2 regions of the Demetria terragena DSM 11295 genome follow, and region 1 is predicted to be linked to the other one. Evidence: predicted binding sites of a transcription regulator. Region 1 holds the regulator's gene; the other holds the start of a gene.
The links. Region 1 encodes Rex, which represses fermentation and respiration genes when NADH is low (regulators of the CRP and FNR family bind a similar motif). Its sites were predicted from a motif close to CTTGTGAANNNNTTCACAAG; they were not measured.
Positions count from the first base shown of each region.

Region 1 (3,832 bases):
CAACGCCGATGTGGAGCGGCTCCTGGCTCAGGGTGAGCTTGCGGCGGTCTTCCCCGAAGGTTTCAAGGGTGTCGGCAAGGGATTCTCCGAGCGGTACCGCTTGCAGCGCTTCGGGCGGGGCGGATTCGTCTCGGCCGCGCTGCGGTCGGGTGTGCCGATCATCCCGTGCTCGATCGTGGGTGCCGAAGAGATCTACCCGATGGTGGGCAACCTCAAGAGTCTCGCGCGGGTGCTCGGGTTCCCGTACTTCCCGATCACGCCATTCTTCCCGCTCCTGGGTCCACTGGGCGCGATCCCGCTCCCGTCTAAATGGATCATCGAGTTCGGTGAGCCGATTGACACCGCCACCCTGGGCGCCGAGGCGGCCGAGGACCCGATGCTGGTCTTTGATCTGACCGACCAGGTGCGCGAGACCATCCAGCAGTCGCTCTATTCGCTGTTGTTGCGCCGCCGCTCGGTCTTCTTCTAGGAGTTCAGAGTTCTGTGGGTTGGCTGCGGTCCGGGTCGGACCACGAGGTCGTCCTCCTGAGCAAACCCGGCTGCCATCTGTGTGATGCCGCACGCGCCGTGATCGAGGCCGTCTGCGCTGAGCTCGAGGTCCCGTGGAGCGAGCGCAACATCCTGGACGATGACGACCTCATGCAGCAGTACGCCGAGATGATCCCGGTCACCCTGGTCGATGGGAAGCAACACGACTACTTCCGCGTCGACGAGCGGCGTCTGCGCCGCGCCCTGCTCGCCCGCTGATTCCCGGCGTGGGCCGTCGCCTCGCGACGGACTTCGAGCTAACTCGCCACTACCACAGCGAGCCCCATAACACGTGAGGGGGTCTCAACGCGACTTTGTGCCTGTGTTCACAAGTGCCTATATTGCGGGGGTCCCTTCATCGACGGCAACGTCGTTTGGTATGGGGCACCGATGAACGCAGGAACCGCGTTCTCACCTGGTCAGTGTCGGCTGTTCCCGATGCCGCCTGGTTTGCCTAGCGGTCTCCTGCAGCGAGAGGAGCCGAGGCAGCCGTGTCCGCAGAGCCGAGCCCACGCCGCGGGATACCTGCTGCGACCGTTGCGCGCCTGCCCGTTTACCTGCGCGCCTTGACGGCCCTGGTGACCGCTGGAACGGACACTGTCTCCTCCGAAGAACTTGCCGACGCTGCCGGCGTCCGGTCTGCCAAGCTCCGCAAAGACCTCTCTCACCTCGGTTCCTATGGCGTACGTGGCGTGGGCTACGACGTCGTTCGGCTCCAGGATGAGATCGAACGCGAGTTGGGGCTGCGCCACGATTTCGCCCTTGCCATCATTGGGATGGGCAACCTGGGGCACGCGCTGGCGGCATACTCCGGATTCGCGACGCGCGGCTTCGCAGTGAAGTGGCTGGTCGACGAAGACCCTGAGGTCGTGGGCCGATCGTTCGCCGGTATTTCGGTCATCAACTTTGCCGACCTGGCGCGGGAACGCACCGACAGCATGATCGGTGTCATCGCCACCCCGCCAGCGGCGGCCCAGTCAGTGGCCGATCGCCTGGTCGACATGGGGGTGCGCTCGATCCTGAACTTCGCTCCCGCCGTGCTTGTGGTGCCCGAAGGCGTCGAGGTGCGCAAGGTCGACCTGGCCACCGAACTCCAGATTCTGGCGTTCCACCAGCAGCATCCCCGGCTCGCGAGCGCCGACGGGATGCACGCCTCCGAGCGTGCGACGAAGCGGGAGGAGACGGCATGACCGCGATTGTCATTGGCTTGTCCCACCGCACGACGTCCATGTCGATTCTGGAGCGCGCGACGCTAGACGGGGCGCAGCGCGAGGATCTCCTCAAGCGGCTCAACCGCAGTGAACAACTGCACGAAGTGTTGTTGCTCGATACATGCAACCGCATCGAGGTCTACGCCTACGCGGCAACGTTCCACGGCGCCGTAACCGATATCGGCGATGCGTTGGCGGAGTCCACCGGGATTCCACTCTCGACCCTGCGCGAGCACCTCTATGTGCACTTCTCCGATCGGGCGGTCGCCCACCTCTTCTCGGTGGCGGCTGGCCTGGAGTCGATGGCGGTCGGGGAGTCTCAGATCCTGGGCCAGCTTCGTGATGCGCTGCGGGTGGGCCGCGCGGGCGGTTATGTCGGCGGCCACCTTGATGGTTTGGTTCAGCAGTCTTTGCGGGTCGGTAAGCGCGCGCACTCTGAGACCGATATCGACACGGTGAGTCGTTCTCTGGTCGAGCGCGGCATTGGCAAGGCCGAGCCACATGTTGGCCCGCTAGCTGACCTCAACGTTCTCGTCGTGGGTGCTGGGGCGATGAGCAGCCTTGCCGCTCATACGATTTCACGTGCGGGTGCTGCCTCGCTCACGGTGATCAACCGAACGCACGACGCCGCCGAACGCCTCGCATTGGCGGTCGGCGCGACCGCTCGCCCGTGGACGGAACTTCCGGACTCGATTGCCCAGGCCGATCTCATCGTGTCGTGCACCGGCGCCTTGGGCTACGTCATCGATGGTGCGGTGATGAGTCCGGGTGGGGGACCGCAATCGTTCGTCGACCTCGCGTTGCCCCGAGATATCGCGCCGGAGATCGCCAATTGGCCAATGGCTCAACTGATCTCGCTCGAAAGCCTCCACGAGGGGGAGGGGCAGGATCAGGATCAGGTGTCTGCCGTACGCGCACTCGTCGCCTCCGAAGTCGACGACTTCCGCACGGCGGAGCGAGCAGCCTCGGTGGCGCCTACGGTCGCTTTGCTGCGGGCCCAGGCCGCTGACGTGATGACGTTGGAACTCGATCGCCTGCGCCAGCGCGCCCCTGGGCTCACCGAGGAGGACGCGGCCCAAGTGCGCATGACGGTCCACCGAGTCGTAGAAAAGCTGCTGCACACCCCCACCGTGCGGATCAAGGAGTTGGCCGGCGAGGGCCACGACTACACGGCGGCTCTCCGCGCCCTGTTCGACCTCGACCCGGCCCACGCCGCGGCCGTGACCCGTCCCCCTGCCGAAGGTGGTGAAGCACCATGACGACCGCCGCTCTGCGCCTCGGCACTCGCCGAAGCGCCTTGGCACTGGCGCAGTCCGAGCAGATTGCTGACCGCCTGCGCGATGCCGGACAGCAGGTTGAGATCGTGACGATCACGACCGAGGGAGACACCAATCGGGGCTCACTGGCCACGATCGGTGGCACCGGAGTCTTTGCCGCCGCGCTGCGTGCCGCGCTGCTGGCAGGGGAGGTGGACCTGGCGGTGCACTCGCTCAAAGACCTTCCTGTGGCACCAGAGCCAGGCCTCACCGTCGCCGGTATCCCGGTTCGCGAAGACGCCCGCGACGTTCTGGTCGCTCGAGACGGATTGACCCTTGGCGAACTACCTGCGGGCAGTGTCGTCGGTACGGGCTCACCTCGCCGAGCAGCGCAACTAGCGGCCCTTGGACTCGGTCATGAGGTTCGCGACATTCGCGGCAACATCGATACGCGCATCGGCTACGTTCACGCGGGCCAATGCGATGGCGTGATCCTCGCTCGTGCCGGGCTGGTGCGTACCAACCGGGCCGACGATGCGACCGAGATCATCGACCCGCTGCAGATCTTGCCCGCGCCCGGTCAAGGGGCATTGGCCGTTGAATGTCGATCCGACCGGCCCGCACTCATCGAGCTCATCGCCACTTTGGATGACGCCGACACGCGAGCCGCCGTCACCGCCGAGCGCGCACTCTTGGGTGCGCTGGAGGCCGGGTGCTCCGCGCCAGTCGGCGCCCTCGCCGAGGTCGTCGAAGACGTCGACGGACAGCTGGAGATCTCCTTGCGCGGATTTGTTGGCAGCACCGACGCCACCGTCGATATCCGTCGCTCGCGCGTCG
Region 1 covers NZ_AQXW01000004.1:1,459,690-1,463,521, reverse strand. The annotation lists gene F562_RS0111305 (lysophospholipid acyltransferase family protein) at 1-469, shown strand, start outside; gene F562_RS0111300 (glutaredoxin family protein) at 484-747, shown strand; gene F562_RS0111295 (redox-sensing transcriptional repressor Rex) at 1,020-1,718, shown strand; gene F562_RS0111290 (glutamyl-tRNA reductase) at 1,715-2,998, shown strand; gene hemC (hydroxymethylbilane synthase) at 2,995-3,832, shown strand, end outside.

Region 2 (3,832 bases), 470 kb from region 1:
ACACCGATACCGGGTCCGATGGCGGCAAGGCCGTAGCCGAGGTAAGCAATGCTTCCGTACATCTCGATGACTCACTTTCGTGTTTCTGTGGTCCCCGCCTGGCGTGTCACCGGGCGGAAGTCTGAAGGTTTGCGGTGCGTATGAAGTTGTGAAAGTGCGGGCGCTCAGTGGTGCTCGGACACTGCGTCCGAGATGTAGAGGGCCGTGAGCAGCGTGAAGATGAAGGCCTGGAGGAACTCCACCAGGAGTTCGAAGAAGGTCATCAGGATGGCCATGCCGAAGGACATGACTCCGGAGAACTTCAGGAAGATGCCGTCGCCGTGCAGGAGCAGGTACTGACCACCCAGGATGAAGACCAACAGCATCAGGTGGCCGGCCATCATGTTGCCGAAGAGTCGCAGCGCGAGTGTCAGCGGGCGGATGAAGAAGTAGGTCAGGAACTCCAGCACGAACATGATCGGCTTGAGCCAGCCGGGCAGGCCGGGCGGAATAAGCGAGCCGAGGTATTTGCCGAAACCACCCTTAGTGCGGATCCCCACCACGTGGTAGGTGACGTAGACAATCGCGGTCAGCACGATCGGGAAGGCGATGGTGCTCATGGTCGGGAACTGCACGAACGGCAGAATCCCGAAGAGGTTATTGAGCAGGATCAGCGTGAAGACGGTGAACAGCAACGGCAAGAAGGGCCGCAGGTGCTTGTCGCCGATGACGTCGCGCCCGATCGAGTTGCGCACGAAACCGTAGATCTGCTCGGCATAGAACTGGCGCTTACCGGGCACCACGGTCAACTTGCCTGCGACGGTCACAAAGAACCAGCCGAGAACCGCGACCGAGATCAGCATCATGGCCGCCGGGCGGGTAAAGGCCCAGTCGCTGCCACCGCCGATCAGTGACCAGAAGAAGACCTCAGTGCCGGGGGCCTCAAAGCTCTCTCCGTCACCGGCCGCCGAAAGCGCCGCCAGGCTGGACGTCATGCTCAGGCTCACTGCCTCTCCTCCATCGAAACGGTGTGCTCGCTGACGTCCGCCACACCGTGGCAGTTCAGCAGATCAGTCGCCAGACGCTGGCGTAGAACGTGAATGCTCGAACGTGCGGCACGAGCCAGGTCGTACGCTACCCGACCTTGCGCTACGCACGAAAAACGGGATCCCCCAGGATGAGGAGTCGTCATGACGCACCCTCTGCTGCATCAGGCGCAGGCTCGTCATAGATCGGAACGCGCGCCTGTCGCCACGCCACGACCTGCGCGACCTGCCACACGACGATGCTCACCAGCATGGCCACCCCAGCTGACCAAGAATCGAGAGCCTCGATCTGGCGGGCGACCACCAGGACACCGAACAACACGATGATCTGTCCGAAGTACGTCGCCATGCCGACAGCCATGAACAACATGGGGTCAGCGCTGCGGACGAACTTGGACATCATCAGCATGCCGGACACGAAGAAGGCGACCGCGATTCCAGCGCCGACAAGGCCCGACCAAAACGCGGTGAGGTCACGCACGATCCAGAGGATCACGGCGGTGGCAACACCGGCGATCGCCGTCGGGACAGCGGCACGCCGAAGCACGAGCCGGAAGGGGTTATGCCCTGATCCGATCGGTGCGGCCATCGTGAAAGTCACCTGCCTGAAGGGCGGTCGGGAGATGCGAGTCGACGAGCAGCCAGGCGCCCGTCGATCTGCTTGTGAAAACTATCACAAGCAGATCGACGGTGGCGAATTCAGCCGCTCCTCGGCTTTCGGTTCTAACTTCGGTCAGACCATCCGTGAGCATGTGCTCACGGATGGTCTGACCGAACTTCGACATACCGACCTAATCGTGCCGCGGATGCGTTGATCAGGGCGTGTGCTGGGCCATCCACTTCGGCACACCCCAGGTGAGCACCAACGAGCCGCCGAGCAGTGCCGCCAGAATGGTCGCGGCCACCGGCAGCGGGAACCACGAGAACGCCAGCACGCCCACTGCGATCGAAAACGACCAGGCGTAGAGGATGAGCACCGCCCGGCGGTGGGTATGCCCGATCAGCATCATCTTGTGATGCAGGTGAAGTCGGTCGGGGCGGCTGAAGTTCAGGCCTCGTCGCCGGAAGGCCATGACGATGTCGATGACTGGCAGCATCAAGATCGCGACTGGCAGCGCGATGGGCAGCCACCACGACACCGTCGGAGAAACATCGACCTTGGCCGGGTCGTAGTCGCCCGTAAAACTGATCGTCGCTGCGGACAGCAACAGGCCGAGCAACAGCGCTCCGGAGTCGCCCATGAAGAGCCTGGCCGGATGGAAGTTGTGCGGCAGGAAACCCAAGCAACACCCCACCACCACAGCGCTCAGGAGCGCCGCCACCGAGAACACATTGGGCGGATCAAACCGGGGCTGCTGGTAGGCCCAGATGAAGAACGTCAGCCCCGCGATCGCCACCACTCCCGCGGCGAGGCCGTCCAGGCCGTCGATGAAATTCACGGCGTTTGTCGTCGCGACCACGATGAGAATCGTGAGCGCCACCAGCAGCGGTTGCGGCAGGATCGTCACGCCGCCCACGGGGAGGCTGACCAACTGAACGCCCGAGAGCGCCATGATGCCGCCTGCGAGGACCTGCCCCGCACCCTTGGTTAGCGCATCGACCTCACGAAAGTCATCGACGGCACCAAGCCCGGCCATGATGGCCGCACCCGCGAGGACGCCAGCCAACTTGAGCCCCTGTCCCTCACCTTCTTGGAAGAGCTGCGAGAGGTACGGCAGTTGGGAGGCCACCGCGAAGCCCGCGATCAGGCCCGCCAGCATCGCCAGCCCACCCAACCGCGGGATCACCGTGGAATGCACGTCCCGCCCCCGCACGGGGGTGTAGGCGCCGTAGCGACTAGCCACCCACCGGGCAAGAGGCGTCATCACGAACGTCACCACCGCGACGACGAGACCGACGAGGACGTACTCACGCACGGGCGATTAGCCAGCCGTGGGTTCGGGGTACGCCGGGAAGCGGGTCACCAAGTCGGTGACCTCGGCGCGCACGTCTTGAGCGACTGAATGCTCTGCGGTGCCGTCGCCCTGGGTGATGGCCCGGTGGATGAGGTCAGCGATGACCTTCATCTCCTCCGTGCCCATCCCCTGGGTGGTCACACACGGTGCTCCGACCCGGATGCCCGAGGCCACGTTGGGCTTCTGCGGGTCGAACGGGATGGCGTTCTTGTTCAACACGATCCCCGCGGCATCGGCACGCTTTTCGGCATCGGCTCCGGTGACCTGGACGCCCTGCAGGTCGTGCAGTGACAGGTGCGTGTCAGTGCCGCCAGTAGTGGGGCGAATGCCCTTCTCTCCCAACGAAGTCGCCAGCTGCTGTGCGTTCGCGATGACTTGCTTCGCGTAGGCCTGATAGTCGGCCGACGCGCATTCCTTGAAGTTGACGGCCTTGGCCGCGATGGTGTGCATCTGCGGGCCGCCCTGCATCATCGGGAAGACTGCTTTGTCGAGTGCTTTGGCGTGCTCCTCCTTGCACACCAGCGCGCCTGACCGTGGGCCGCGCAGCACCTTGTGGGTGGTGAACGTCACGACGTCGGCGTGCGGCACGGGCGAGGGAATGGCCTGACCGGCGACCAGGCCGATGAAGTGAGCCGCGTCGACCCACAGGATCGCACCGACCTCGTCCGCGACGCGACGGAAAAACTCGAAATCGATCAGGCGGGGAATGGCCGAGCCACCAGCGCAGATGATCTTCGGCTTGTGCTCCTTGGCCAGACGCTCAACCTCGTCGTAGTCGATGTCCTCGGTGTTCTTGTCCACGCCGTAATGCACCGCGTTGAACCACTTGCCGGAGAAGGACACCTTCGTGCC
Region 2 covers NZ_AQXW01000004.1:991,611-995,442, forward strand. The annotation lists gene atpE (ATP synthase F0 subunit C) at 1-62, opposite strand, end outside; gene atpB (F0F1 ATP synthase subunit A) at 165-986, opposite strand; gene F562_RS0108865 (Cg1360 family ATP-synthase-associated protein) at 1,168-1,614, opposite strand; gene F562_RS0108875 (MraY family glycosyltransferase) at 1,841-2,941, opposite strand; gene F562_RS0108880 (serine hydroxymethyltransferase) at 2,948-3,832, opposite strand, start outside.
Region 2: a site for Rex is predicted at 1,686-1,705, ahead of F562_RS0108865 (Cg1360 family ATP-synthase-associated protein). Genes of this name have one in related genera too.